3 regions of the Noviherbaspirillum album genome follow, and region 3 is predicted to be linked to each of the others. Evidence: predicted binding sites of a transcription regulator. Region 3 holds the regulator's gene; each other region holds the start of a gene.

Region 1 (9,897 bases), on a different contig from region 3:
AGGGATAGTGTCGCGTGAGCATCTGGTAAAGCGTGACGCCAGCCGCATACACATCGGTCTGCCGCGACGGCGGCGCATTGTCGAATTGCTCTGGTGCGAGAAACGATGGCGTGCCGGCCTGCGGCGCATGGATGCCGTCCTCCCTTTCCAGTCCCGACAGCGCCACGCCCAGGTCGAGCACCCGCAATTCGCCATCCGCGCCGAGATGCACATTGCCCGGTTTGATATCGCGATGGAGAATGCTGCGCCGGTGCAGCGCGCCGATCGCGCGCACCAGCTTCTCGCCATGTGTGACCACTTCCGGTGCGGTGAAGTGCGTGCCGGCGTCGAGCATCTGCTGCAGCGTCGCGCCTTCATGCCAGGTGCTAAGGTAATACAGGTAATTCTTTTGCTCGGGCACGATGACCTGCGGGAAGAAGCGCGCGACGACGCGCTTGGCCAGCCATTCCTCGTGCGCGAAGGCCGAGCGTTCATGGGCATCGCTGGCGCGGTCCGGGTGCAGGGTCTTGAGCACCAGCTGCCGCTGCGACTTCGGCTCTCGCACGCGGTAGAGCAGGGTCGCCTGCGAAGCATGGATCACGTCCTCGACCTCGTAGCCATCAATGGCCTGCCCCGGCTTGAGCTTCGGCGGCAAGGGCAGCTGCCGCGAACCCGACAGCGCGTCGCGCAGGTTCTCTTCAGGCAGCGTCACGACCTTCAGCACCAACGCGCTGCAGTTGTCGGACGAATCGGCCGCCAGCGCCGCATCGACGAGCGCCGCAGCGGTCGCCTCGGGATCGGACCGATCCATGGCTACGGCGGACAGCGCATGCGTGATGTCGTATTCGCTCATCCAGCCCCACACGCCGTCCGAGGCTAGCAGAAACACGTCGCGCTCGCGCAGCTCGCCCATGCCATGGTCGATCGCGATGCGCGTATCGAGTCCGATGGCGCGGGTGAGCACATGCTGCATTTCCGGGCGGTCCCAGACATGGTCGGTGGTCAGCCGCGTCAGCGCGCCGCCGCGCAGCAGGTAGAGCCGCGTGTCGCCGACATGGGCAAAGTAGTAATAGGTGCCGCGCAGTACCACCGCAGTTAGTGTGGTGGCCATGCCAGCCAGTTCACGCCGTATCGATCCCTGGTGCTGCACCCATCCATTGATCGCCTTGATCACCTTGTCCATCGCCTGGGTGACCGGCCAGGTATCGGGCGTCGCATAGTAATCGGTCAGCAGGCCGCGCACCGTGTACTCGGAGGCTTCGCGTCCGCCGTCATTGCCGGAGACACCGTCGGCGACGGCGGCCATCAGGCCCTTGGTGGACAAGTCGGGTTCGGCAGGCGTGACCATGCCGACAAAGTCTTCATTGCGTTCGCGTACGCCGGTGCGCGAATCGTGGCCGGTCAGGACAGCAAGAGGCATGAATGATCGAATAATGAAACGGGTGGCGGAAATGCACTTGCGGCGGATGAAGCCTTGCATGCTTCATCCGCCGCAGGTGCGGCAGTGTCATTGTAGCCACTGCCGTGGCTGGAGTCGCGAAGACCTAGATTTTTGCCGTCGTCATCGCAGCGCTGCCCCAGGTAGTGCGCCAGCGGTTCTTCACGAAGCTGAGGCCGACCAGCGCCGTCACCGCCAGCGCTGCGAAAATCGTCAGGCCGAGCTGGTAGCTGCCGGTGACCTGCTTCGAATAGCCGAGGCTGGATGCCAGGTAGAAGCCGCCGATGCCGCCGGCCATGCCGACCAGGCCGGTCATGACGCCGATCTCCTTGCGGAAGCGCTGCGGCACCAGCTGGAATACCGCGCCGTTGCCGGTGCCCAGCGCCAGCATGGCCAGCACGAACACGGCCAGCGCGCCAACGTAGGACTGCATGCCGAGGCTGGCGATGAACAGGAACAGGCCGGCCAGCACATACATGATAGACAGCGTCTTGATGCCGCCGATGCGGTCGGCGACGATGCCGCCCAGCGGGCGCACCAGCGAGCCGGCGAACACGCAGGCTGCGGTGAAGTATCCCGCCGTGACCGGCGACAGGCCGTACTGGCCGTTGAAATAGATCGTGAGCGAGGAAGCCAGGCCGGAGAAGCCGCCGAAGGTGACGCTGTAGAAGAACATGAACCACCATGCGTCCTTGTCCTTGAGCACATGCAGGTATTCGGTCAGCGACTTGGGCGGCGGCGCGGACGGCGCGTCCTTGGCGAAGGTCATGTAGACCGCGAACGCCACGCCCAGCGGAATCAGGCACAGCCCGAATACGTTCTGCCAGCCGAAAGCGATCGCCAGGGAGGGCGCAAACAGCGCCGCGAAGGCGGTGCCGGAATTGCCGGCACCGGCGATGCCCAGCGCGGTGCCCTGGTGCTCGGGCGGATACCAGCGCGAGGCGAGCGGCAGGGCCACCGCGAAGGCCGCGCCGGCGACGCCGAGCAGCACGCCCAGGGTCAGCATGTGTCCGTAGCTGGCCAGGTTGCCCAGCCAAGCCCATGCCAGGCCGGCGATGACCACGAGCTGGCCGATGGCGCCTGCCTTCTTGGGCTTGAGGTGATCGACCAGCACGCCCATGACGATGCGCAGCAGCGCGCCGGCCAGCAATGGCGTGGCCACCATCAGGCCTTTCTGGGCGGGCGTCAGGGCGAGATCCGTCGAAATCTGCACGGCGAGCGGGCCGAGCAGCACCCACACCATGAAGCTGAGATCGAAATAGAAAAATGAAGCGAGCAGGGTAGGCGTGTGTCCCGCCTTCCAAAACGACGTTGTTTTCACGATGCTCCTTTGCACCAGGGTTTGAGAGACTGCCATGCACTTATGCAAGCAGCATGCCACTGCGTTTGCGCGCGCGGGCGCCCGTCATGAGGCAAACCATGCCGTGATTAGGTGCGTTGTGAGGCATGAAGCCGCACGCCGCACCGGCGCAGTGCAAAACCGGAGCCGCCGCAGTGCGTTTTCCCACGCAATCGATTGGCATGCCTCCTGCTTAGAGACATGCATGTTTATCTTCAGGCTTCAATGGCGAGGCCACACGAGAGGGAGCTTTGATGAAGAAGCTGAAGTTAGTCATGGTGGGGAACGGCATGGCGGGCGTGCGCACGCTGGAAGAGCTGCTGAAGATCGCGCCGGATGTGTACGACATCACCGTGTTCGGTGCCGAGTCCTATGCCAACTACAACCGCATCCTGCTGTCGCCGGTGCTCGCCGGCGAACAGACCATCCAGGACATCATGCTCAACGATGTCGACTGGTATGAGCAGAACAACATCACTCTCCATCTCGGCAAAAAGATCGCCAAGATCGACCGCGTGCGGCGGCAAGTGATCGCGGAAGACGGCACGGTGGCGGAATACGACCGCTTGCTGCTCGCCACCGGCTCCAATCCATTCATCCTTCCGGTGCCCGGCAAGGATCTCGAGGGCGTGATTTCCTACCGCGACATCCAGGACACCAACGCGATGATCGAGGCCGCGCAGCAGCACAAGCACGCGGTGGTCATCGGCGGCGGCCTGCTCGGTTTGGAGGCGGCCAACGGCCTCAAGCTGCGCGGCATGGACGTGACCGTGGTGCACCTGCCGAACTGGCTGATGGAGCGCCAGCTCGACCCGGTCGCCGGCAAGATGCTGCAGAAGTCGCTGGAAGACCGCGGCCTGACCTTCCTGCTCGAAAAAAACACGAAAGAAATCGTCGGCGACGAGAACGGCCGCGTAAAAGCCATCCGCTTCACCGACGGCGTCGAAGTCCCGGCGCAACTGGTGGTGATGGCGGTCGGCATCCGGCCGAACACCGCGCTGGCGGAATCGGCTGGCCTCTACTGCAACCGCGGCATCGTGGTCAACGACACCATGCAGACCTACGATCCGCGCATCTATGCGGTCGGCGAATGCGTGAACCACCGCGGCACCGCCTACGGTCTGGTCGCGCCGCTGTTCGAGATGGCCAGGGTCTGCGCCAACCACCTCGCCAACTTCGGCATCGGCCGCTACCAGGGATCGGTGACTTCCACCAAGCTCAAGGTCACAGGCATCGACCTGTTTTCCGCCGGCGAATTCATGGGCGGAGAAGGCACCGAGGAAATCGTGCTGTCGGACCCGATAGGCGGCGTCTACAAGAAGCTGGTGATCAAGAACGACAAGCTGGTCGGCGCCTGCCTCTACGGCGATACCGTCGACGGCTCCTGGTATTTCAGCCTGCTGCGCGAAGGCCGCGACATCGGCGAGATCCGCGATACGCTGATGTTCGGCGAATCCAACACCGGCCGCCCCGGCGATGTCGGCCACGAGGGTTTCACCAAGGCCGCGGCCATGCCCGACACCGCAGAAGTCTGCGGCTGCAACGGCGTGTGCAAGGGCGCCATCGTCAAGGCCATCAAGGAGAAGGGCCTGTTTACGCTGGACGACGTGCGCAAGCACACCAAGGCATCGGCCTCCTGCGGTTCCTGCACCGGTTTGGTCGAGCAGATCATCATGTTCACCGCCGGCGGCGACTATTCGACCTCGGCCAAAGTCAAGCCGATGTGCGGCTGCACCGACCGCACCCACCAGGAAGTGCGCGATGCGATCAAGGTCAACAAATTGCTGACGATTTCCGGTGCGATGCATTTCCTCGAGTGGCGCACGCCGAACGGCTGTGCCAGCTGCCGGCCCGCGCTGAACTACTACCTGATCTCGACCTGGCCGCATGAAGCCAAAGATGACCCGCAGTCGCGCTACATCAACGAGCGCGCCCATGCCAACATCCAGAAGGATGGCACCTATTCCGTCATTCCCCGCATGTGGGGCGGCGAAACCACCGCGTCCGACCTGCGCCGCATTGCCGACGTTGTCGACAAGTACAACATCCCCACCGTCAAGGTCACCGGCGGCCAGCGCATCGACCTGCTGGGAGTGAAGAAGGAAGACCTGCAAGCCGTGTGGAAGGATCTCGACATGCCCTGCGGCCATGCCTATGCGAAGGCATTGCGCACGGTGAAGACCTGCGTCGGTTCCGAGTGGTGCCGCTTCGGCACCCAGGATTCCACGCTGATGGGCCAGCAGCTCGAACGAGCGCTGTGGAAGATGTATGCGCCGCACAAGGTCAAGATCGCCGTCTCCGGCTGCCCGCGCAACTGCGCCGAATCCGGCATCAAGGATGTGGGCGTGATCGGCGTCGACTCCGGCTGGGAAATCTATGTGGGCGGCAACGGCGGCATCAAGACCGAGGTTGCGCATTTCTTCGTCAAGCTCAAGACGCACGAGGAAGTGCTCGAATATTCCGGCGCCTTCCTGCAACTGTACCGCGAAGAAGGCTGGTATCTCGAACGCACCGTGCATTACCTCGCTCGCGTCGGCCTGGAGCATGTGAAGCAGAAGGTGCTGGAAGACGCGGAAAACCGCAAGGCGCTTTACGAGCGGCTGCTGTTCTCGCTGGAAGGCGAGCCAGATCCCTGGCATGAGCAGGACAAGGCCCAGGTCGATGCGCGCCAGTTCATGCCGCTGACGGCCTGATCCGGCAGGCTCCTACGATTCAACGGAATTCAAGCAAAGCAAAGGGACCCCATGTCGCAACAATGGAAAGCCGTCTGCAACGTCGCAGACATCCCCGTGCTCGGCGCACGGGTGGTCAATCGGGCAGCGAAGCCGGATGTGGCCATTTTCCGCAACGGCGAAGACAAGATTTTCGCGCTGCTCGACCGCTGCCCCCATCGCGGCGGCCCGCTGTCGCAGGGCATCGTATTCGGCGAGCGCGTCGCCTGCCCGCTGCACAACTGGAACATCGAGCTCGATTCCGGCTGCGCCGCTGAGCCGGATGAAGGCTGCACGCCGAAGTTCAGCGTCAAGGTGGAAGACGGCAAGGTCTTCCTGGACCTGAACGAACTCCAAACCCTTGCAACGGAAATCGAGGCGGCATGAATGAAACAATCAGCGCCGTCATTCCTGCTGTACTAAACAAGCCGGAAACCAAACCCGCCGCTGGCGCGCGGACGGAAACCAAAGCCACCTGCTGCTATTGCGGCGTGGGTTGCGGCGTCATCGTGGAAAGCGACGGCCAGCAAGTGACCGGCGTGCGCGGCGACCCGGACCATCCGGCCAATTTCGGCCGCCTGTGCACCAAGGGCAGCACCCTGCACCTGACCGCCAGCCCGGTGCTCCAGCAGCAGGTGCGCGCACTGCATCCGGAAATGCGCTTCCGGCGCGATGCGCGGCGCGAGCGTGCATCCTGGGAATCGACGCTGGACTACCTTGCGCGCCACGTGGATGAAACCGTTCGCCGGCACGGGCCGGACAGCATCGGCTTCTACATTTCCGGGCAGCTGCTGACCGAGGACTATTACGTCTTCAACAAGCTGGCCAAGGGTCTGATCGGCACCAACAACATCGATACCAATTCCCGCCTGTGCATGTCGAGCGCGGTGGCCGGGTACAAGCAGACGCTGGGTGCCGATGCGCCGCCGCCCTGCTACGAGGATATCGAGCAGGCGCAGCTGCTGTTCATCGTCGGTTCCAACACCGCGTATGCGCATCCCATCCTCTACCGCCGCATCGAGGAAGCGCGCAGGAAGAATCCGGCGCTCAAGATGATCGTCGCCGACCCGCGCCGCACCGACACCGCGCGCGACGCCGACCTGTTCCTGCCCATTCTGCCAGGCACCGATGTCGCACTGTTCAACGGCATGCTGCACATCTGCCTGTGGGAAGACCTGGTCGATGCGGAATACATCGACTCCCATACCGAAGGCTTCGCGGAACTCAAGAGCATCGTGCGCGACTACACGCCGAAGTTCGTGGCCGAGACCTGCGGTATCCGCGAAGAGGATCTGGTCACGGCGGCCCGGTGGTTCGGCCAGTCGAAAGCGGCGCTGTCGCTGTATTGCCAGGGCTTGAACCAGTCGGCTTCCGGCACCGCCAAGAATGCGGCACTCATCAATCTGCATCTCGCAACGCACCAGATCGGCAAGCCGGGAGCGGGGCCGTTCTCGCTGACCGGGCAGCCGAACGCAATGGGCGGGCGCGAGGTCGGCGGCATGGCTAACCTGCTGTCCGCGCATCGCGATCTCGCCAATCCCGAACACCGCGCCGAGGTGGCGCGCCTGTGGGGCATCGACGAAGTGCCCGCGAAGCCCGGCAAGACCGCCGTGGAAATGTTCGAGGCGGTGCGCACGGGCGAGATCAAGATCATCTGGATTGCCTGCACCAACCCCGCCCAGTCCATGCCCGAGCAGGCGCTGATCCGCGAAGCGCTGCGGCATGCCGAACTCGTCATCGTGCAGGAAGCGTACAAGACCACGGCAACCGCCGACTATGCGGATGTGCTGCTGCCGGCAACGACATGGAGCGAAAAGGAAGGCACGGTCACCAATTCCGAGCGGCGCATCACCCGTTTCAAGCCGGTGCTGCCCAAGCCCGGCGAGGCCCGGCACGACTGGGAAATGGTGATCGATTTCGCGCGCAGGCTGGAGGTGCGCATGGGTAGGGGCAGGGACGGGACTCGCAGCCTGTTTCCGTATGAGGGCGTCGAGCAGATATGGAACGAGCACCGCGAATCCACGCGCGGTCGCGATCTCGACATCACCGGATTGACTTACCAGATACTGGAACAGCAGGGGCCGCAGCAATGGCCTTTCCCGGAAGGTGCAACCGAAGGTAGTAAGCGCCTGTACGAAGACGGTGTTTTCCCGACCGCAAGCGGCAGGGCGCGCTTCGTGCCGACCGTCTATCAGCCGGTGGTAGAAAAAGCCGATGCGCGCTTCCCGTTCGGCTTGACTACCGGCCGCCTGCGCGACCAGTGGCACGGCATGAGCCGCACCGGCACCGTGGCGCAATTGTTCTCGCATGCCTCCGAGCCCGCGGTCCTGATGTCGCGCCAGGACATGGAGCGGCGCATGATGGCCGACGGCGACCTGGTCCACGTGACCAGCCGGCGCGGCTCGCAGATCCTGCCGGCGCTGGCGAGCGAAGACATCCGCGCAGGGCAGGCCTTCATCGGCATGCACTGGGGCGAGGAATATGTGTCGGGCCGAGGGAATGACGGCAACGGCAGCCATGGCGTCAACGCTCTGACCGTGGCGGCGTACTGCCCGAGTTCCAAGCAGCCGGAACTCAAGCATGCGGCGGTCAAGATTCTGAAGGCGGAACTGCCGTGGCGCTTCCTGGTGTTCGGCTGGATCGACGCTTCCCAGGCGCTGACCCTGCAGGCGAGCCTGCGGCCGCTGATGCGGAGTTTTGCCTATGCATCCTGCACGCTGTTCGGCCGCGACAAGGTCGGCGTGCTGTTCCGCGCCGCGGACGACTATCCGGCCGCGGCCGAGCTGGTCGGCGATATCGAAGCCCGCTTCGGCATCGCCGGCGCAGAGGTGCTGCGCTACGACGATGCCAGGCGGGGCACGTCGCGGCGCGTCCGCTTGCAGGACGGCAGGCTGGCGGCGGTGTCGCTCGCCGGCGATACCTCGGCAGAACACTGGCTCAAGGAGTACCTGGAAAGCGAGCAGCCGGTCGCCGCACTAGGACGCCTGCTGCTGATGCCATCGGCCAAGGCGCCGCAGGGGTTCAAGGCGCGAGGGCGCATCGTCTGCAACTGCTTTAATGTTGCGGAAAGTGAAATCGACGAAGCGCTGGCCGGGCAGGACGGGATCAACGAGGGCACGCCGGAAGTCGTTCTTGCTTCGCTGCAGGGCAAGCTCAAGTGCGGCACGAATTGCGGGTCGTGCGTGCCGGAGCTGAAGAAGATCATTCTGGTGAAGAGTCCGGCGGGGAAGGTGGCGGCGTAGGCGGAGAGAGTATTCCCTTCCTTGCAGGGGCGGTCGGCGGGATAAACCTAGCCAAGTGCTGAAAAGAACACTCCTTCCCTTTCAAGGGGGAGGTTGGGAGGGGGATGGGGTTTATGCAGCCTGAAGTAACCCATCCCCACCCCAGCCCTTTCCTTGAAGGGGAGGGAGCCTTCTTACTCTTCGCACCCGCCTGCACTTCGTAGTACCCTTCCGCCATGAACCCGATATCAGACTCACCCGACTCATTCCCCGCCGCCCGTTTCATCAAGGAAATCGGGCGCGGCAAGAAAGGCGCGCGCAGCATGTCGCGCGACGACGCGCGCGACCTGTACGCCGCCATGCTGGAGCGCCGCGTTTCCGACCTGGAACTCGGCGCCATCGTTCTCGCGATGCGCATCAAGGGCGAATCGGTGGACGAGATCGCCGGCTTCCTCGATGCCGCCGAAGCCTCGTTCGAGCCGCTGCTATTGCCGCCAGCGGAGTACGCGCCCATCGTCATCCCCAGCTACAACGGCTCGCGCAACATCCCCAACCTCACGCCGCTGCTTGCCATGCTGCTTGCGCGGCGCGGCGCGCCGGTGCTGATCCACGGCGTGTCCAATGACCCGGGGCGCGTGACCACCGCGGAAATCCTCGCCGAGCTCGGCCTGCGTCCCGCGCACTCGCATGCCGAAGCCGCCGCCGGCTTCGCCCGCCGCGAGCCCGTCTTCATGCCGGTGGAAGCCTTGGCGCCGCGCATGGCAGGCCTGCTGGCATTGCGCGGCATGCTCGGCGTGCGCAACTCGACCCACACGCTGGTCAAGATCATGCAGCCGTTCACGGGACCGGCGCTGCGGCTGACCTCGTACACCCACCCGGAATACCTGGAGATGCTGTCCGCCTATTTCGAGACGGCGGCGCCGGTGGAGCGCGGCGATGCCTTCCTGATGCGCGGCACCGAAGGCGAAACCGTGGCCAATCCGAAGCGGGCCCAGCAGATCGAGTGGTTCCACCGGCATCAACGCACGGTGCTGGTGCAAAAACAGGAGCCGGTGGACGAAATGCCGCCGCTGCCGCACTCAAGTGATGCGACAACGACCGCGAAATGGATCGCACAGGCCATCGAAGGCGGGCAACCCGTGCCTGCACCCATCCTCGAACAGGTGGAACACTGCTTGCATGTAGCGAAGCATCTACATGCAACAACGG
Region 2 (9,897 bases), on a different contig from region 3:
CGTTCTGGCTGGCGAATTTCTTCGAACGGATGTGGGTGGTGGTGGTCGCGCTGGGCGCGCTCATTCTGCCGCTGTCGCGCATCATTCCACCGCTGTATGTCTGGAAGGTGCGCTCGCGCGTGTACCGCTGGTACGGGCAGCTGCGCGCGGTGGAGCAGGAAATCGAGGACGTGCCGCCGGAAAAGCATGCGCAAGTGTATCCGGCGCAGCTGCAGCGCCTCAACGACATCGAGGAGCGTGTCAATCGGATTTCAATACCGCTGTCGTTCGCCGACGAGCTCTATGGCTTGCGCAGTCACATCAATTTCGTCCGGCGCCGCATCGCGGGCTTGATGGAAAAGACGGCACCCTAAACCCTCGGACCCGGCGGCGAATCAACTCAGGCCCCGGCCCAAGGCAATCCTGCCTTGCACCAGCCACCCACGGTCTTGCGGTGTCCTTCCGCATCCTTGTCGCCCTCGAAACCTTCCAGGATGTCGAAGCAATGGGCATAACCGCTCTCGGTGGCCAACTTGGCGGCGTGGCGCGAACGCACGCCGGAGCGGCAGAGGAACAGCAGCACGTTCTCCTTTTCGGCGACACGCGAGAGCTCCTCCATGAATGCGGGATTCTGCACGCTGCCGGGATAGGTGTTCCATTGCACTGCCGCATGCTGGGTTTCCGGAATGACAACCCGGCCGACCCAGTCGCGTTCGGCGTTGGTGCGCACATCAACGAGCTTCACGCGCGGATCGGTGCGAAGCAGTTCATAAGCTTCGGCCGGCGTTACCGCGCCTGCGTAGGGAAGAGCGTTTTGCTGGCCGCGTTCCCGTGCCTTGGCAAGAATTTCCATGATGTCGAACCAGATGTCGGAGATGAGAATTTGCCTATTTTATCGAATCGCGCAGCCTTCCGACTTTGCAGCAATTGCATTCATCTGGATGCACTCGAACGGTGCAAAAATAAACCAAGTAAAATCACTTCTCACCAAAAACGTGCATGGGAGACGGGGCGCACTTTTTTGGTGAGTTATGCTTGAGCATTTTTGTTGAGAAAAAGCTTACAAATGCGCACTATTTTCGCTATTTAGCCTGCATCATGCCGGTGCGGCGGGTTTGTCATTTCTCAAGTTGGTGGCATGGAATCTGCTATCATTCCGGGCTGAGTTCTGGTCGCACTTCGATGTGTACCGCTGCCCTCGCGTTACTGCGAACAGTGTCGGCTCAACCCAATTGCATAACCAACGCATCAATTGCTCATTTTAGGAGATTCGCATGGCACGTACGGCCGCAGAGGTCTTGAAGATGGCGAAAGACAACGAAGTCAAATTCGTTGATTTTCGTTTTGCAGACACCCGAGGCAAGGAGCAGCACGTTACTGTTCCCGTTTCGCAGTTCGGTATGGACAAGTTCGAAGCAGGCCATGCATTCGACGGCTCCTCCATCGCCGGCTGGAAGGGTATCGAAGCTTCCGACATGCTGCTCATGCCTGATCCGAACACAGCCAACATCGATCCCTTCATGGAAGAGACGACGATGTTCATGCAGTGTGACGTCATCGAACCCGCAGACGGCAAGGGCTACGACCGCGATCCGCGCTCCATCGCCAAGCGCGCCGAAGCGTATCTGAAGTCTTCCGGCCTGGGCGACACAGCCTACTTCGGCCCGGAACCCGAATTCTTCATCTTCGACAGCGTCCGCTGGAAGATCGACATGTCCGGTTGCTTCGTCAAGATCAATTCCGAAGAAGCTTCCTGGAGCACAGGCAAGGACCTCGAAGGCGGCAACACCGGCCACCGTCCGACCGTCAAGGGCGGCTATTTCCCGGTTCCCCCGGTCGACAGCTTCCAGGACATGCGTTCGGAAATGTCCCTGATTCTCGAAGCCATGGGCATCCCGGTCGAAGTTCACCACCACGAAGTCGCCGGCGCAGGCCAGAACGAACTCGGCACCAAGTTCTCGACCCTGGTCGAGCGCGCGGACTGGACACAGAACCTGAAGTACGTGATCTGGAACGTCGCCCACACCTACGGCAAGACCGCAACCTTCATGCCGAAGCCGCTGGTCGGCGACAACGGCTCGGGCATGCACGTACACCAGTCGATCTGGAAAGACGGCCAGAACCTGTTCGCAGGCGACGGCTATGCCGGCCTGTCCGATTTCGCGCTGTACTACATCGGCGGCATCATCAAGCATGCACGCGCGCTGAACGCGATCACCAACCCGGGCACCAACTCCTACAAGCGTCTGGTTCCCGGCTTTGAAGCTCCGGTCAAGCTGGCTTACTCGGCGAAAAACCGCTCCGCTTCGATCCGTATTCCGCACGTCGCCAATCCGAAGGGCCGTCGCGTGGAAGCACGCTTCCCGGACCCGCTGTCCAATCCGTACCTGTGCTTCTCGGCACTGATGATGGCCGGCCTGGATGGCGTTCAGAACAAGATTCACCCGGGCGAGGCAGCATCGAAGGACCTGTACCACCTGCCGCCGGAAGAAGACAAGCTGATCCCGACCGTCTGCTCGTCGCTCGACCAAGCGCTCGAGTATCTCGACAAGGACCGCGAGTTCCTGACACGCGGCGGAGTCTTCAGCGACACAATGATCGATGCCTACATCGAGCTGAAAATGCAGGAAGTCCAGCGCTTCCGCATGACGACTCATCCGATCGAGTTCGATATGTACTATTCGCTGTAATCAGCCACGCTGATTGAAGTGTTGTAACAAAGGGAAAGCTTCGGCTTTCCCTTTTTTGTTTGCAGGAACTGTTGTGCTATAAGACGTTCTGAATCGAATGTTTGTAAAGGCCTGTTTCTTGCCATAAACTTGTAGCTGCCTTTACTGTTTCCAAGCAGAAATATTATGAAACAACTATTTTTGGGCCTGTGGCTTGCTGCAGGCATTGCCGGAAGCGCTGGAAGTGCTTTTGCGCAGAGCGAGGTCTTTCTCTGCGTGGATGAATCCGGCAAGAAGGAATACAAGAACACCGGCTTGACCAAGGGCTGCAAGAAGATCGATCTCCCGGGTATCACGATGATTCCGGCGCCGCCCTCCGCCGCCGCCGCGGCGCGCAGGCCGGTCGTGCAGACGACTGCCGCAGCCAAGCCGTCGAATTCCCCGTCCGATTTTCCTCGGGTCGATAGCGATACCCAGAAAACCCGGGACAACGACAGGCGCCAGATCCTGCTGGATGAAATGCGCAGCGAGGAACAGAAGCTGGCCGGCCTGAAGAAGGATTTCAACAATGGCGAGCCGGAACGCCGCGGCGATGAGCGCAACTTCGCCCGCTACCAGGAGCGGGTCGCGGCCATGAAGGACGACATCGGCCGCACGGAAAAGAATATCGAGGCACTCAAGCGCGAGATCGGCAACCTCAAGTAAGACGACCGTCATCGTGTATCGCTTTTCGGGTACGACGTTTGCATAATAGGGGCTGCGAATGCAGCCCTTTACTTTTCATGACATCCCAATCCACTCCCCGCCATTCCCTTGAAGGACTTGAACTGCTGTCGTCCGCAGTCATCATCCTCGACTCCGACAGCCGCATCGTCTATGCCAATGCCGCCGCGGAGAACCTGTTCGAAAGTTCGGTCAAGGCGCTGGTTTCGCAGCGCCTGGGCGACCTTTTCCTCAACGGCGACCATCTCGCCGATGTATTCGAGGAAGCGCTCCAGCATCGTTTCGCCGACAAGCGCCTCGACCTGACGCTGGAGCGGGCAGGGCGGGAAGCGCTGCAGGTGCATGTGATCGTCACCGCCGTGGACAATCCGGAAACGCCGGTGCTGATCGAGCTGCGCGAAAACGTGCAGCAGCTCAAGCTGGACCGGGAAGAGCGGCTGCTCGACCAGAGCCAGGCCAACAAGGAGCTCATCCGCAATCTCGCGCATGAAATCAAGAATCCGCTCGGTGGCATCCGCGGCGCGGCGCAGCTGCTCGAGTTCGAGCTGCCCGAACGGCAGCTCAAGGAGCTGCGCGAATACACGCAGGTCATCATCAAGGAGGCCGACCGGCTGCAGACCCTGGTCGACCGCCTGCTGGCGCCGCACAGGCGGCCGCATATCGTCGGCGACGTCAACATCCATGAAGTCTGCGAGCGCGTGCGCAGCCTGATCATGGCCGAATTCCCTCAGGGGCTGAGCATCAAGCGCGACTATGATCTGTCGGTGCCGGAATTCCGCGGCGACAAGGAGCAGCTGATCCAGGCCGTCCTGAACATCGCCCACAACGCGGCGCAGGCACTGTCGAAGCAGATCAAGGGCGGCGATGCACAAATCACATTGCAGACGCGGGTCGCGCGCCAGGTGACGCTGGCGAAGATTCGTTACAGGCTGGCATTAGACTTGCATATTGTCGACAATGGACCGGGCATCCCGCCTGACATCCAGGACCGCATCTTTTATCCGCTGGTTTCGGGACGCGAGGGCGGAAGCGGATTGGGCCTGACGCTTGCGCAGACATTCGTTCAGCAGCATATGGGAGTGATCGAATGCACGAGCAAACCGGGATGCACCGACTTCAGGATTTTGATACCGCTGCCCTGAGTCCATTCATCGGGGCCGGCTTTGATTAATGCCTTACCACGCGGGACGCATAAGACTATATGAAGCCAATCTGGATTGTCGATGACGATGAATCAATTCGCTGGGTACTGGAGAAGGCCCTTGCCCGCGAAAACCTCGCCACCAAGAGTTTCTCCAATGCGCGAGAGGCGCTGGATGCCCTGCAGACCAGCGTGCCGCAGGTGCTGGTGTCCGACATCCGCATGCCGGGAGAATCCGGCCTGGAACTGCTGCAGGCCGTCAAGGCAAAGCATCCCGGCCTGCCCGTCATCGTCATCACCGCATTCTCCGATCTGGACTCAGCCGTCGCCGCTTTCCAGGGCGGCGCATTCGAGTACCTCGCCAAGCCGTTCGACATTGACAAGGCCGTCGAGCTGATTCGCCGGGCGCTTGAAGAAAGCCTGCGCGAGTCGGGCGTGGAGCAGGTATCGGCCGAAACGCCCGAAATTCTTGGGCAGGCGCCGGCGATGCAGGATGTGTTCCGCGCCATCGGCCGACTTTCGCAATCGAACGTGACGGTGCTGATCACCGGCGAGTCGGGCTCGGGCAAGGAGCTGGTGGCGCGCGCGCTGCACAAGCACAGCCCGCGCGCGACCCAGCCCTACATCGCTCTCAATACCGCCGCCATTCCCAAGGACCTGCTGGAGTCAGAACTGTTCGGCCATGAGCGCGGCGCGTTCACCGGTGCGCAGGCGACGCGGCGCGGACGCTTCGAGCAGGCGGAAAACGGCACGCTATTCCTCGATGAAATCGGCGACATGCCGTTCGACTTGCAGACACGCCTGCTGCGCGTGCTCTCCGACGGGCATTTCTATCGCGTCGGCGGACATCAGCCGCTGAAGGCGAACGTGCGGGTCATCGCCGCCACGCACCAGAACCTTGAGCAGCGCGTCAAGGAAGGGTTGTTCCGCGAGGACTTGTATCACCGCCTCAACGTGATCCGGCTGCGCCTGCCCAGTTTGAGGGAGCGGCGCGAGGATATCCCCATTCTGACGCGCCACTTTTTGGCGCAGAGCGCCAAACAATTGGGCGTCGAAGCCAAGCGCATGTCGGAGGGCGCGATGCAGTTCCTCGCCAATCTGGAGTTGCCGGGCAACGTCCGCCAGCTGGAAAACCTGTGCAACTGGATTACCGTGATGGCACCGGGGCAGACGGTGGAAATCAAGGATCTTCCGCATGAACTGACGCATGGCCAGGAATATGCGGCGGCACCCGCATCAACATCGGCCGCGGCGAATAACACGACGCCGTCATCCGTGCCGCTGCCGGTGCCGCAGATGCCGTCGGCGCCGCTGTCGATCGACTCGGCGCCGGCTGCCCCGCAGTTCAGCGCCGGTGCTTATGTGCCGGCAGCGGCGCCCAATCAACCCGGTCCGTTCAACGGTCACGCCTCAGGCACCACCGGCACCGCCGGCAACGGCGCGGACAAGGCGGGCTGGATTGCGCTGCTGGAGTCGGAAGCCGCCAGCATGCTGGCGGCGGGGCAACCGGAAGTGATGGATGCATTGGGACGCCAGTTCGAATCCGCGTTGATCAAAACCGCGCTCAAGCATACGCACGGCCGCAAGAACGATGCGGCGATCCGTCTCGGCATCGGGCGCAATACTATCACCAGGAAGATTCATGAGCTGGGGATCGATGGCGCCAAGGACGAGTAGGGCCGGGGCGTCCCGCGCCGGTTCGGTCTCTTGCCGGGCCGTGCGTTCGCCGCTACGGTCCGGTGTGATAAATGAGGAGATGCTTGCCCAGCTTCTCGATAGCGGCGTGGAAGTCGAGCGCTATTATGAGCCGCACTGGGCGAATCTCGCGCGTATGGAACGATCACATGCATTGCAAGCTGCTGATCGCCGATGCACAAGGTTTAAAAGCGGATACTTTAACGCCCGATACTAATCAGCACATGACAAATCCAGTAATGGGTTTCTTGAACTGCAAGGATAAGATGTCAGTTCAAGACGGAATCCGTAACGGAACCATGATTGACGAACGCAACGCGGCCAAGGCGAAAAAGAAGCGTATTTATGCATGGTGCCGATATGAAACCGGATAGCGGACGGTAAAGCTGCAGCTTTTGACAGCTCGCTCTAACACAGGATCGATTACCTTGGTTCGGGGATGATTTTCACAGCCATAATCTTCCCCGAGGTCTTCTCTGCGATAAATGCCAACAGATACCCCCTGCCAAATTCGCTTTCGACGGAGCTTGTTCCAACAAGATATGAAGGATTCTCTTCGTAGTCGTAATATCCAGTGGGCGTTCCGAGAAGCTCCTTGACTCTGTTGGACGTAAGGGATTTAAAGTCGTGTCGGGAAAGGAAAGAAAATACCATTTCCCCTCTTTTCTCTTGACTCGCTACAGACCACTCCTCTTTAGAGAATTCTCTCGTACCCAAAAGCTTTGCTTGTTCTGCTACTGGAGGTGGGGAACATCCAAACAAGCTTATCGTCGCCAACAGGCTCCAAAACTTAGATCGCATCTTGCTACCTTCATTTAGCCAGGACTTTGAATTGACCACTTATCAGCGCTGCCATACACCGCTGACTTAACATTGACTTAGAGGTTCCAGTTCTTCCAATTCAAAGACCCACGCCGTTATTATGAAGATCCATTTCTTTTTCAATCTTCGAATTGAGTGGCGATGATTCATGAGCCGTAGTGAACCGGAGTGCACCGGCGTAGCCAATTTCACGTGCAAGTACGGCAGACCAGAAGCAATGGCGAAACGCATCCGACTGGTCGTTGCGACCATTGAATCCGAAACGCCTTTTCGTCTCTTCAAATGCTGCTTCCTTTGAGTTTTTTATCGCAAATGCGTGATGGGGATATACAGTGATGTACTGTTGTTCGGAAGGTGTAAGTTGTTTAAATTGGTCATACACAGATAGTGACATAGTGCCTCGTTGCGGAGAGTCGGGAAATCCAGCTGTGTTGTTATATGGACAGCTTGTTTTGGGTTGAATGTTATCAGAATGATAATCATCAACACAATCATTTAATCAAGGTAATACGATGGCTGCACAGCATTTCGCTGTATTGGACCGAGGGCGTACGTCGGGTTAATGCCAATCAAAAGTCATGACATAGCAGATGAGATCGAAGGATTTTCTCGTCTAGCAAGGCCGAAGTGCGGATCAGTAATGCATAGCGGGGCTATGGAAGACGAGCGCAACGCTGGCGGCAGAAGAAGACGCCATCTTACGTTATGGAATAGCTTGGGATTGGTATAAGGCAGTATCGGCAGGCCTGTCTTCAGGTGCAGCCGATAGCATTCCCCGCGCCGTCAGGAAGGCGGACAGGTGAAAAGGCATTTCAGCATATTCCACATCATCATTGCGATCGCGCTGACGGCCGTCGTGACGATCCTCGTCGCCAATTTCAATGAAGGCGAGAAGAAAATCCAGACGCAGGTCGAAAGCCTGTACGCGGTGACCGATCCGCAGTTCCTGCGTTCGATGGGCGTGCTGCTCGGCCCGACCATCATGGAAGGCAACAAGGTCGAGCACCTGGAAAACGGACGCGAGATCTTTCCTTCGATGCTGGCGGCGATACGCTCGGCGAAGCACACCATCACCTTCGAAACCTATATCTACTGGTCCGGCCATATCGGCAAGGCCTTCAGCGATGCCTTGAGCGAACGCGCGCGCGCCGGCGTGAAGGTGCATGTGCTGCTCGACTGGATAGGCAGCGCCAAGATGGATGACGAGATGCTGGCCCGGTTGCGCGACAGCGGCGTCGAGGTCGAGCGCTATCACGAGCCGCACTGGGCCAATCTCACCCGCATGAACAACCGCACCCACCGCAAGCTGCTGGTCGTCGACGGACAGGTCGCCTTTACCGGCGGCGTCGGCATCGCCGACCTTTGGGACGGCGATGCGCAGGACAAGGACCACTGGCGCGACTCGCACTTCCGCGTCGAGGGGCCGGCGGTATCGGAATTCCAGGCCGTCTTTCTCGATAACTGGGTCAAGGCCAACGGGCGCGTCCTGCATGCTGCCGAATACTTTCCGCACATCGAGCCCAAGGGGAAGGTGCTTGCCCAGATGTTCAGCAGCTCACCGACCGGCGGCAGCGAAAGCATGCACCTGATGTATCTGCTGTCGATCGCATCGGCCCGGCAGACGATACTGCTGGCGAACTCGTATTTCGTTCCTGACGATCTTTCTGTCGACGCGCTGGTCGCAGCCGCCCGGCGTGGCGTAAAGATACGCATCATCACGCCGGGAAAGTACATCGATACCGAAATCGTGCGGCGCGCATCGCGGGCGCGCTGGGGAAGGCTGCTGGAAGCGGGAATCGAGATCCATGAATACCAGCCGACCATGTTTCACTGCAAGATCATGATCGTGGACGGCTTTCTCGTGTCGACAGGTTCCACCAATTTCGACAACCGTTCGTTCAGGCTCAATGATGAAGCCAATCTCAACATCTACGACGCGAATTTCGCGGAGGAGATGACGGCGGAGTTCGAGCAGGATGTCGCGCGTTCGCGCCGCATCACGCTGGAGGAGTGGAAGTCGAGGCCGCTGCAGGAAAAGATTTTCGAACATGCGATGTCACTGTTCGGCAAGCAGCTATAGATATGGTAGGTCCGATGACTGTCCTCAGGCAGCCTGCATGATCTTTATGACTGGCGGCGTGGATAGCCCTCCGCAGTGATGCGCGTCCAGACCCTTTCCTTTTCCTCTTCCGTCATGAACACCCAGTTGGCGACCTCCGCGACGGTGCGTCCGCAGCCGCGGCAGACGTCATCGAAGGTGGTTGAGCAGACGGCGACACAGGGCGTGTCGGGGCGGGACTTGTTTTGCATGAAAGAAATGCCTTTGGACATCAAGCGGCAATGATAGCCCGGACCGGGTGTCTGCGCCTATCGGGCTGATGCATGCCGGCCTGCGGTGTTGCGTCCGAGCCGGTTTTCATTCGCCGCGGCCGAGCCTGCGCCACAAGGTGGTGCGGCTGATGCCGAGATGCCTCGCCGCCGCTTCGCGGTTGCCGTTGAACCGCGCCAGCACCTGAGCCAGCGATTCCCCCGATGGCGGCGCAGTCTGTGCCGCCGTCTTTTCCATGGGCGGCACTGCCGGCGCGCCGAGTTCGGGAGCGGCTGCCGCAATGAAACTCGGCGACAGTGCCTGCAGCGGTTCGGCGGCAAGGAACAGCGCAAGCCGCTCCATCAGGTTGCGCAGTTCCCGCACATTGCCCGGCCAGGCGTAATTTTCCAGTAGCGGGGCGCAGGCGAGCAGTTCCGCATGCAGGTTGGCATGCGGCCGGGCGCCCAGTGCGGCCAGCGCATTCTTCAAGCCCCATTCCGCCAGCGCCACCAGGTCGTCCCTGCGTTCGCGCAGCGGCGGCAGGGTCAGCCGCAGCACCG
Region 3 (9,897 bases):
CGGGCAAGATCACGCTGGTGCTTACCGATGCGGCAGGCGTCCAGAGCAATCTCGTTACCGGCTCCAATGCCTTGATCGTGAAGGCGACGGTGACCAACAGTACTGGCGTGCCCGTCAAGAACACCGTGGTGACTTTCGGCATCGAAGGCGATCTCGCTGTGCTTTCTCCCGCATCCGGTACAGCGCTGACCGACGACAATGGCGTCGCGCAGGTCAGCGTGAAATCGGCAGGCAAGGGCAGCGGCGCAACCAATGTGACCGCCAAGGCCATCGTCACCGGAACAACGGAAGTCACCGGCAAGACTGCCTTCTCGATCGGCGCGGCAGCCACTGCGACGCCCATCGCAATGGATTTCGTGTCCGCTGTTCCGAACGATAAATCCATCGTTATCAAGGGCGCCGGCGGCAATGGCCGCACCGAGGTGGCCCTGCTGACCTTCCGCGTGGTGGACGCATCCGGCAGCGGCGTGGCGAACTTGCCGGTCAGGTTTTCAACCCAGAGTGCGAGCCCGGTCACGCTGGCCTCGACTTCGGGTACGACCGACTCTAACGGTAACGTCACCGTTGCGGTCAACTCCGGTACGCAACCTACTACGGTAACCGTGCTGGCGACAGTGACTGGCACCTCAATCAGCAAGATTTCCGACACGGTAACGGTCACCACCGGCCAGCCGGTCCAGACAGCATTCTCGCTGTCGGCGGAAAAATTCTTCGTTGAAGGCATGAACGTTGACAATGTGACCAACAAAGTCATTGCACTGCTCGCAGACAGCAATGGCGGCGCAGTGGCGGATGGCACGCAAGTGGTGTTCACGACCGATGGCGGCGCGATCGTCGGCGACGGCGGCGCGCGCTGCCTGACCGTCAAGGGTGAGTGCAGCGTGACCTGGCGCAGCCAGAATCCGCGTCCGGCCAGCGGTCTCGTCACGGTTACGGCAACCGCTACCAATGCCACCGGCGTGCTGTCCGCAAGCCGCAGCTTCATCATGAGCAGCTCGTTTGCATCAATCAAAGTAAACTCGCCGGCAGTCACTCCGGCAGCGGACGGTTCGGTGAGCTTCGACTTTGGCGCCAGCTGTGCTCCAGTCACCATGGATGTCGAAATCAGCGATGATCTGAATAATCCCCTGCCCGAAAGCACAACGGTTGCCGCAGCTAACCCGACTAATGCTACAGTAACCGTCGCACCGGATGCCGTGAGATACGATAACCGTCCCCTGGTAGGCGGTGCAGGCGGTACCCGGCACAAGGTTACCGTCACGCCGGCAGGCTGCACAGGCACCGGCACTCAGAAGACCGGCGGATTCGACGTGACCGCAAAGACGCCGCTGCAAACGCCGTCCAACCTGCGTGTAAAATTTACTTATATGGGTTCGTAGAGGTGTAAAACATTAAGGCGTTCGTTTTTAGCAAAACGAACGCCCATCATTATGTCGGGAAACATTTTTCTAATCGGCCTCATGGGCGCCGGCAAGACCACGGTCGGCCGCGCCCTTGCCAGGCGACTGAACAAGCGGTTCATCGATTCCGATCATGAGATAGAGGCGCGCACAGGCGCCTCTATTCCTTTGATTTTCGAAATCGAGGGAGAGGCCAGCTTTCGCCATCGCGAATCGGAAGTCATCCGCGACCTGACCGGCCTGCAGGATATCGTCCTGGCGACAGGCGGCGGCGCGATCCTGAAACCGGAAAACCGGGAAGTTCTGCGAAGCCGCGGCACCGTGATCTACCTGCGTGCCAGCGTCAACAGCATCCTCCAGCGCACCAGCCACGACAAGAACCGTCCGCTGCTGCGCACCGCCGATCCGCGCGGGAAAATCGAGCAGCTGGCCCGCGAGCGGGAGCCGTATTACCTCGAACTGGCGCACCACGTGGTGGAAACCGGCCGTCCTAACGTACAATCTCTTGTACAAACGATCATCAATCAGCTGGGCCTTGCCGCCAGTCCGGGCGACAGCGCTGGCCAGAGCGAGGTCGTGCCGAACCAACCCAAATAAGATTCTTGCCATGACGCAGCGCAGCATGCCGATCACCTTGCAGGTCGATCTGGGCGAACGCAGTTATCCGATCGCGATCGGACAATCCCTTCTCGACGACGTCGACCTGGTCAGCCGCCATGTGCGCGGCAAGCGCGTGGCCATCGTCACCAATACCGTCGTCGGCCCGCTCTATCTCGATCGCCTGGCTCGCCAGCTTGCCGATGCGGGCAAGCAGGTCACGACCATCGTCCTGCCCGACGGCGAGGAAGAGAAGAACTGGGCCAGCCTGATGAAGGTGTTCGACGTGCTGCTGGCCGAGAAATGCGACCGCAAGACCACCCTGATCGCGCTGGGCGGCGGCGTCATCGGCGACCTGACCGGCTTCGCCGCCGCTTCCTACATGCGCGGCGTGCCCTTCATCCAGATCCCCACCACCCTGCTGTCGCAGGTCGATTCGTCGGTGGGCGGCAAGACCGGCATCAACCATCCGCTCGGCAAGAACATGATCGGCGCCTTCTACCAGCCGCAGGCGGTGATTGCCGATACCGGCACCCTCAATACGCTGCCGCCTCGCGAGCTATCCGCCGGCCTGGCGGAAGTCATCAAGCACGGCGCCATCATCGATCCGCCGTTCTTCGACTGGATCGAGGCGAACATGGCCAGGCTGGTGGCCAAGGATGCCGATGCGCTATCCCATGCGATCCGGCGCTCCTGCGAAATCAAGGCCGACGTGGTGCGGCAGGACGAGCGGGAAGGGGGCTTGCGCGCCATCCTGAATTTCGGCCATACCTTCGGCCATGCGATCGAATCCGGCCTGGGCTACGGCGAATGGCTGCATGGCGAGGCCGTCGGCTGCGGCATGGTGATGGCTGCCGACCTGTCGCGTCGGCTCGGCTTCATCGATGCCGGCACCCGTGCGCGTATCGCCTCCGTGGTGCAGGCGGCCGGCCTGCCGATTGATGCGCCCGACCTCGGCGAAGACCGCTGGCTGGAACTGATGGAAGTCGACAAAAAGAATGAAGGCGGCCAGATCAAGTTCATCCTGCTCAAGCCGCTGGGTACGTCAGTCGTCATGCCGGTGCCGAAGGAAGCCTTGCTGGCCACGCTGAAAGCCTGCGTCGGGCGATGAATTACGAAGCCCACCTCGCACCCTATGCCGCGCGCTCCGAGGCATCGCGAGGCCGGCGCTTTGCGGAGGCTGCGCCCGCGTCGCGCACCGAATTCCAGCGCGACCGCGACCGCATCATTCATTCGACGGCATTCCGCCGGCTGGAATACAAGACCCAGGTCTTCGTCAATCATGAAGGCGACCTGTTTCGCACGCGCCTGACCCACAGCATCGAAGTGGCGCAGATCGCCCGCTCGATCGCACGCAATCTGCAGCTCAATGAAGACCTGGTGGAGGCAATTTCACTCGCGCACGACCTTGGACATACTCCTTTCGGCCACGCCGGCCAGGAAGCCCTGAACGACTGCATGAAGGCCTACGGCGGCTTCGAGCATAACCTGCAGAGCCTGCGCGTGGTGGACGACCTGGAAGAGCATTACGGCGCCTTCAACGGCCTGAACCTGATGTTCGAAACCCGCGAAGGCATACTCAAGCATTGCTCGTTGACGAATGCATCCAAACTGGGCGATGTGGGCATGCGTTTCATCGAAAAGAAGCAGCCCTCGCTGGAAGCGCAGCTGGCCAATCTCGCGGATGAAATCGCCTACAACAATCATGACATCGACGACGGCCTGCGTTCCGGCCTGCTGACCACCGCGCAGCTCGATGAAGTGGATTTCTATGCGCGCCACCGCCGGGAAGTCGAAATGGCCTATCCCGGCATCACGGGCCGGCGGGCGATCCATGAAACCATACGGCGCATGATCAATGCGCTCATCGTCGACCTGATCGATACGTCGCAGGAAGGCATTGCCCAGGCGGGAATCAGGTCCATCGATGATGTGCGCAACGGCGCGCCGCTGATTCGCTTTTCCGGCGCCATGGAAAAGGAAGCGGCTCAGCTCAAGCGTTTCCTGCGCCTCAATCTCTACCAGCATTACCAGGTGAACCGCATGACGAGCAAGGCGCGCCGCATCGTGCGCGACCTGTTCGACGCCTTCATGCAGGAGCCGCGCCTGCTGCCGCCGGATTACCAGGTGCCGCGCGGGGAAGGCAATGGTGCTCGGGATGATACGGAGCAGACGCAGGCGCGCAAGGTGTCCGACTATATCGCCGGAATGACCGACCGCTACGCGATGCGTGAGCATCGCCGTTTGTTCACGGTCGGCGAGATCTAGCCTCGTTCTTAACTCAGCTCACGCAGCGGATGCGCATGCGGCGGCCAGGCCGGCGCGAAGAAGCGCTCGACCATCGCCGCATCGACCTCGTCCAGCGAAGCTGGTTGCCATTTCGGCGCATTGTCCTTGTCGATGACAACCGAACGTATGCCTTCGAGCACCTCGCCGTTCTCGAAACTGCGCCGGACCATCGTCCGCTCCATGCGCAGGCATTCCGCAACGCTCAGTGCAGCTCCACGCCGCAGCTGCTCCAGGGTCACGCACATCATCAGCGGCGAACGCTTGCGCATGACCGACAGCGTCTTCTGCGCAAAGGCATCGTCATCGCCTGCCAGCGATGCGGCGATGGCTTGCACCGTATTGCCCGCGAAGTGCCGGTCCATGCTGCCACGCTGTGCGGCGAGCGTGCTTGCCGCGGGTTCGGCCTGGGCCTGGAATGGGGCAGCGAACTCCAGGATGGCATGGCGCAGGTCCGCTGCCTGACTCGACGACACCATGTCCACCAGGGTACCCAGTTCCGATGACGGTACGTACACATCCGCCAGTCCCGCATGCAATGCATCGGCCGCGCCGATGACCTCGCCAGTGACGCCGAGATAGGCGCCGATCTGGCCGGGGCAGCGCGACAGGAAATAGCTGCCGCCGACATCGGGGAAAAGCCCGATGTTCACTTCGGGCATGGCCATTTTCGTGCGTTCGGTGACGACGCGCATGCGGTTGCCTTCACCGCCCTGGGCAATACCCATGCCGCCGCCCATCACGATGCCGTCCATGATGGCGATATAGGGCTTGGGATAGGTATGGATCAGGTGGTTGAGCGCGTATTCCTCGGTGAAGAAATCCTCGAGCAATGCGCTGCCCGCAAGCGGCGTGCTGCGTCCGGCCTCGTGAAAGAAGCGGATATCGCCGCCGGCGCAGAATGCCTTTTCGCTGCTGCTGCGGATCAGCACCGCGCGTACTGCAGCATCGCCGCGCCAGGCAAGCAGCGCCTGCGTGATGGCGCGCACCATCTCCAGCGAAAGCGAGTTCAATGCCTTGGGACGATCCAGCGTAATGATGCCGATGTGATTGGTAATGGCCGTGCGGACGAAGTCTGTCATGGGATAGGATGATCAACGGTGATGAACGGTCGAATTCCCGGGCGTCAGTGAGCCCGGAGAAGGGCAGGGATATTGTATCGGCGATGCCGATTGTCCGCAGTCGCCGGCCTGACAGTTGACGCCATTCCTGACGCCATGAGCCTCCCGCCGCTTGCGGCCGTGCCAGCAAAAAGGGCGCCGAAGCGCCCTTGATCGAGTGGCTTGCCGGTGTGCGGCAAGGGACCCCCCGGTTCCTTATTCAGCAGCCTGAGCTTCAGCAGGCATGCGCTTGATGGCTTCGCATTGATGGTCCTGCAGCTTGGTCTTGTACTTCAGCACCTGGCGATCCAGCTTGTCCATCAGCGTATCGATCGCCGCATAGACGTCCTGTGCAAAACTCTCGACATGAATGACGTTTCCCCTTAGGCGCAGGTTGACTTCGGCGCGTTGCCGCTTGTCTTTTTCAGAGGGCTTTTCAACCCCGAGGATGACTGCAATATCAATGACATGATCGAAATGCCGGATTATCCTGTCCAGTTTCGTCTCCACGTATTCGCGGATGGCAGGGGTCAGATCGAGGTGATGTCCACTGATTATGAGATTCATACAGCGCTCCTATGATTGGCGTCGCTGGAGGTTCGCAACGTGCCCGCGGCGGTCACGCCGGAACACAGCAACATCGGTACTACGATGACAACTATAGAGATTTGCGCAGATTAACGGGAGGAATTTTCAAGGCTTCCCGGTATTTCGCGACGGTGCGCCGTGCGACCACCATGCCCTGTTCCCCCAACATGTCCGCAATTTTGCTATCTGAAAAAGGATTCTTGGGGTCTTCTGCTCCTATCAATTGTTTGATCAGGGCCCGTATCGCAGTGGAGGAGGCTTCGCCCCCGGCTTCCGTTGCAACGTGGCTGCCGAAGAAATACTTCAACTCAAACATTCCATGCGGGGTGAGCATGTATTTTTGTGTTGTTACCCGAGAGATAGTGCTCTCGTGTAAACCCAGTGTATCAGCAATTTCGCGCAAGACAAGGGGGCGCATGGCGACCGCGCCATGCGAGAAGAAATTGCGCTGGCGGTCGACGATGGCCTGTGCCACGCGCAGGATGGTGTCGAAGCGCTGGCGCATGTTCTTGATCAGCCACTTCGCCTCCTGCAGTTGCGAGGAGAGTGATCCCTCACCTTTGCTCTGCTTGAGGATGTTCGCATATAGCGCATTGACCCGAAGGCGTGGCATCACTTCATGATTGAGCATTACCTGCCAGCCGTTCTTGGTCTTCTTGACGATCACGTCGGGCACCACGAAGTCCGACGCATCGGACGCATACAGCGCGCCCGGATGCGGATTGCAGCTCTTGATCACATGCTGTGCCTCGCGCAGGTCCTCTTCGTCGCAGTCCAGCGCCTTCTTCAGCTTGTTGAAATCGCGCTGCGCAAATAGCTGCAGATACTGTTCGACGATCTCGAGCGAGCGGCGCCGTGTGACCAGCGGCACCTTCGGCATGCGGCGGATCTGGATCGCGAGGCATTCGGACGCATTGCGCGCACCGACGCCGGCCGGATCGAAACTCTGCAGCAGCTTGAGCGCCACGTTGAGTTCATCAAGTTCGATTTCCAGCTCTTCCGGCAGGCGCGCATGGATCTCTTCCAGCGGTTCTTCCAGGTAACCGTTGTCGTTCAAGGCATCGATGAGGAGTTCCACCAGCGCGCGGTCGCGCGGTTCCCTGACGGTGACGCGCATCTGTTCCAGCAGGTGCTCGCGCAGCGTGGTTTCGTGCGCTTCCAGCTGCGGCCGTGCGTCGTCGTCTTCCGGCGCCTTCGATGTGCGCGCGACATCGTCGAAGCTCCATTCGCTGTCCGATGCGGAACCGCCTTCGCCGCCTTCGCCATTGTCGGCGCCGCCTTCATAGGCGCCTTCGGGTTCGTCGCGCGTGGAGGAGGATGCCTCGCCCGGCGGCGCCTCATTGCTGCTGCTTGACCCGGGGGCGCTGATGGCGCCGTCGGCGAGCAGCCGCACGGAGTGATCCAGGGGATCATCCACGCGTTCGAGCATGGGATTGTCCGAGAGGATCTGTTCCAGCTCCTGATGCAGCTCGAGCGTCGACAGTTGCAGCAATCGGATCGACTGCTGCAACTGCGGTGTCAGCGCGAGGTGTTGCGATACGCGAAGTTGGAGAGTCTGTTTCATACCTGTCTGATTCTTCCCTACATCCGGAAGTGTTCGCCCAAATACACGCGCCGCACGGACTCATTGGCAATGATGTCATCCGGGCGGCCGCTTGCCAGTACCGAGCCTTGATTGATGATATAGGCACGGTCGCAAATGCCAAGTGTTTCCCGCACATTGTGGTCGGTGATCAATACGCCGATGCCACGCTCTTTCAGGAAGCGCACGATGCGCTGGATTTCAATGACGGCGATCGGATCGACACCGGCAAACGGCTCATCCAGCAGAACGAAGCGCGGATTGGTCGCCAGCGCGCGCGCAATTTCCACGCGCCGCCGCTCGCCGCCCGACAGCGACAGCGCCTGGTTTTCGCGCAGCCGCTCGATCTGCAGTTCCGACAGCAGCGTATTGAGCCGCTTGTCGATCGCTTCCTTGCTCAGCGGCTTGTTGTCCACCCGCTGCAGTTCCAGCACCGCGCGGATATTGTCTTCCACCGTCAGCTTGCGGAACACCGATGCTTCCTGCGGCAGATAGGACAGGCCCAGCGTCGCGCGCCGGTGAATCGGCATGCGCGAAATCGCCACGCCGTCGAGATCGATCTCGCCCGCGTCCGACGGCACCAGGCCGACGATCATGTAGAACGAAGTTGTCTTGCCGGCGCCGTTCGGGCCCAGCAGCCCGACCACCTCGCCGCTTTCCACCTGCAGGGACACGTCATGCACCACCTGGCGGGTGCCGTAGCTTTTCTGCAAGCCGCGAACGACCAATGTGCTTGCCATGCTATTTGCCCTTTGTTTCGGTTCGCGGCTGTATTACCGCCTTAATGCGGCCGCCGCCCGGCTTCGTCTCGCCGCTCGGCGTATTGTTGACGGTAAAAAACTCCGCGCGGCTGTCATAGGAAATGAATTCGCCTTCGACTTCATCCATGACCTTGGTTCCTTCGAGGCGCCGCATCTTCGCCCGCGAAAACAGCTTCACGATTTCTGTCTTGCCGTTGTATTCAATGCGCTCGGCCTGGCCTTCCATCCACTGGTCGGGCCCGCCGTCGCGCTTCTGGCGGAATGTCGCCAGGCCGCCCGGCGGCGCCAGCAGCGTTGCATACTGATAACCGGCCGGATCCTGCGTGACGGTCAGTTTGTATGCCTTCATGATCAGCGTGCCCCGCGTCAGGATGACATTGCCGGTAAAGGTATTGATCTGCTTGACGTCGTCGTAGGCCATCTGGTCGGCCTCGACATTCGTCGGTTTCTCGGAATCCGCCTTCTCCGCGTGCACGCCGCCGGCGGCGGTTATACCCAGCATCAGCAGCAACCACAAAAATCGTTTCATCGGAGATCTCGGAACAGTAGCATCAAGTTATATCGAATCAGCGTTGCGGAGCTTGATACGTGCCATGAACATTGCTCGACAATTGCAGCTCCCGCGTCGCATTGTTGGCAAGCATGCCGGTGCCGGTGAGCACGGATTGCCCGACGGCGATTTTCACCGGCTTGTCGGTCTTGACGATATCGTCGTCCGGCAACACCAGCATGTATTCGGAACGCACCTGCATGGCTTGGGCATCGGCGGTGGCGGGGCGGTCCAGCCTCACATTGTCGTACATGTGGATCTGGCTGTTGTCGCTGTTGACGGTGGCGCGGTCGGCGCGAACCACCATCGGACCGCGGCCGTTTTCCTTGCCGACGCTGTTGATGACGGGAAGCGCGATATCGTAGGAATCGTCCTGCGGATTGTGCGTCATCTTGGCCCCGGAGAAGTGAAACTGCGCCTTGCCTGTCTTGCCTATCTTCACGTAGCTGAAGTTTTCCACGTAAAAATCCGGTTCCTTGCGTTCGGCGGCGGGCATCGCCTCCTCGCCCGCCCGGCGCATGACTTCGAACAGCCAGAAGCTGCCGAGGGCGAGCGCAATCAGCGGCGCAATGATCGCCACCATGCGGAAACGAAAACCGCCCGGCGAGCGTTTCATGCCAGATACGGCGCAATGGCCGCCGCATAGTTGCCCTGCGCCTGCAGGATGAAATCGCACAGTTCCCGCGCGGCTCCCCGCCCGCCTTGCGCCTGCGTCACGTAATGCACGCGGGACCGCACTTCCGCATGGCCGTTGGGCACGCTGGCGGCGAAGCCCACGCGCAGCAGGATCGGCAGGTCGATCACGTCATCGCCGACGAAGCCGCAGGCGTCGGCCGCAATGCCGGTCTGCGTCAGCAACTGCTCGAACGCGGTGCGCTTGTCGTGCACGCCCTGGAACAGGTGTTCGATGCCGAGGTCGCCGGCGCGGCGCGCCACCAGCGCCGACTTGCGCGCGCTGATGATGGCGGTCGCCACGCCCGAGGCCTGCAGCAGCTTGATGCCATGGCCGTCGAGCACATTGAAGGTCTTGATC

The links. Region 3 encodes sigma-54, which starts transcription at its own class of promoters, with help from an activator protein. Its sites were predicted from a motif close to TGGCANGNAANCTGCTTT; they were not measured.
Region 1: a site for sigma-54 is predicted at 2,935-2,952, ahead of nirB (nitrite reductase large subunit NirB). Genes of this name have one in related genera too.
Region 2: a site for sigma-54 is predicted at 1,114-1,131, ahead of glnA (type I glutamate--ammonia ligase). Genes of this name have one in related genera too.

The regions. Positions count from the first base shown of each region.
Region 1 is NZ_JAWIIV010000010.1:17,623-27,519, reverse strand. Features, by position in the region: gene RY831_RS13445 (bifunctional protein-serine/threonine kinase/phosphatase) at 1-1,399, opposite strand, end outside; gene RY831_RS13440 (nitrate/nitrite transporter) at 1,524-2,738, opposite strand; gene nirB (nitrite reductase large subunit NirB) at 3,011-5,449, shown strand; gene nirD (nitrite reductase small subunit NirD) at 5,501-5,854, shown strand; gene RY831_RS13425 (nitrate reductase) at 5,851-8,709, shown strand; gene ybiB (DNA-binding protein YbiB) at 8,925-9,897, shown strand, end outside.
Region 2 is NZ_JAWIIV010000007.1:207,568-217,464, forward strand. Features, by position in the region: gene RY831_RS11085 (TAXI family TRAP transporter solute-binding subunit) at 1-353, shown strand, start outside; gene RY831_RS11090 (rhodanese-like domain-containing protein) at 380-832, opposite strand; gene glnA (type I glutamate--ammonia ligase) at 1,254-2,669, shown strand; gene RY831_RS11100 (DUF4124 domain-containing protein) at 2,835-3,353, shown strand; gene glnL (nitrogen regulation protein NR(II)) at 3,431-4,513, shown strand; gene ntrC (nitrogen regulation protein NR(I)) at 4,573-6,189, shown strand; gene RY831_RS11115 (hypothetical protein) at 6,357-6,581, shown strand; gene RY831_RS11120 (hypothetical protein) at 6,631-6,984, opposite strand; gene RY831_RS11125 (DUF6973 domain-containing protein) at 7,109-7,423, opposite strand; gene cls (cardiolipin synthase) at 7,829-9,109, shown strand; gene RY831_RS11135 (DUF1289 domain-containing protein) at 9,154-9,339, opposite strand; gene prpR (propionate catabolism operon regulatory protein PrpR) at 9,446-9,897, opposite strand, start outside.
Region 3 is NZ_JAWIIV010000019.1:72,367-82,263, reverse strand. Features, by position in the region: gene RY831_RS20470 (Ig-like domain-containing protein) at 1-1,379, shown strand, start outside; partial or broken gene aroKB (bifunctional shikimate kinase/3-dehydroquinate synthase AroKB) at 1,431-3,108, shown strand; gene RY831_RS20455 (deoxyguanosinetriphosphate triphosphohydrolase) at 3,105-4,265, shown strand; gene RY831_RS20450 (enoyl-CoA hydratase/isomerase family protein) at 4,274-5,365, opposite strand; gene hpf (ribosome hibernation-promoting factor, HPF/YfiA family) at 5,600-5,950, opposite strand; gene RY831_RS20440 (RNA polymerase factor sigma-54) at 6,042-7,535, opposite strand; gene lptB (LPS export ABC transporter ATP-binding protein) at 7,553-8,293, opposite strand; gene lptA (lipopolysaccharide transport periplasmic protein LptA) at 8,295-8,843, opposite strand; gene lptC (LPS export ABC transporter periplasmic protein LptC) at 8,881-9,480, opposite strand; gene RY831_RS20420 (KdsC family phosphatase) at 9,477-9,897, opposite strand, start outside.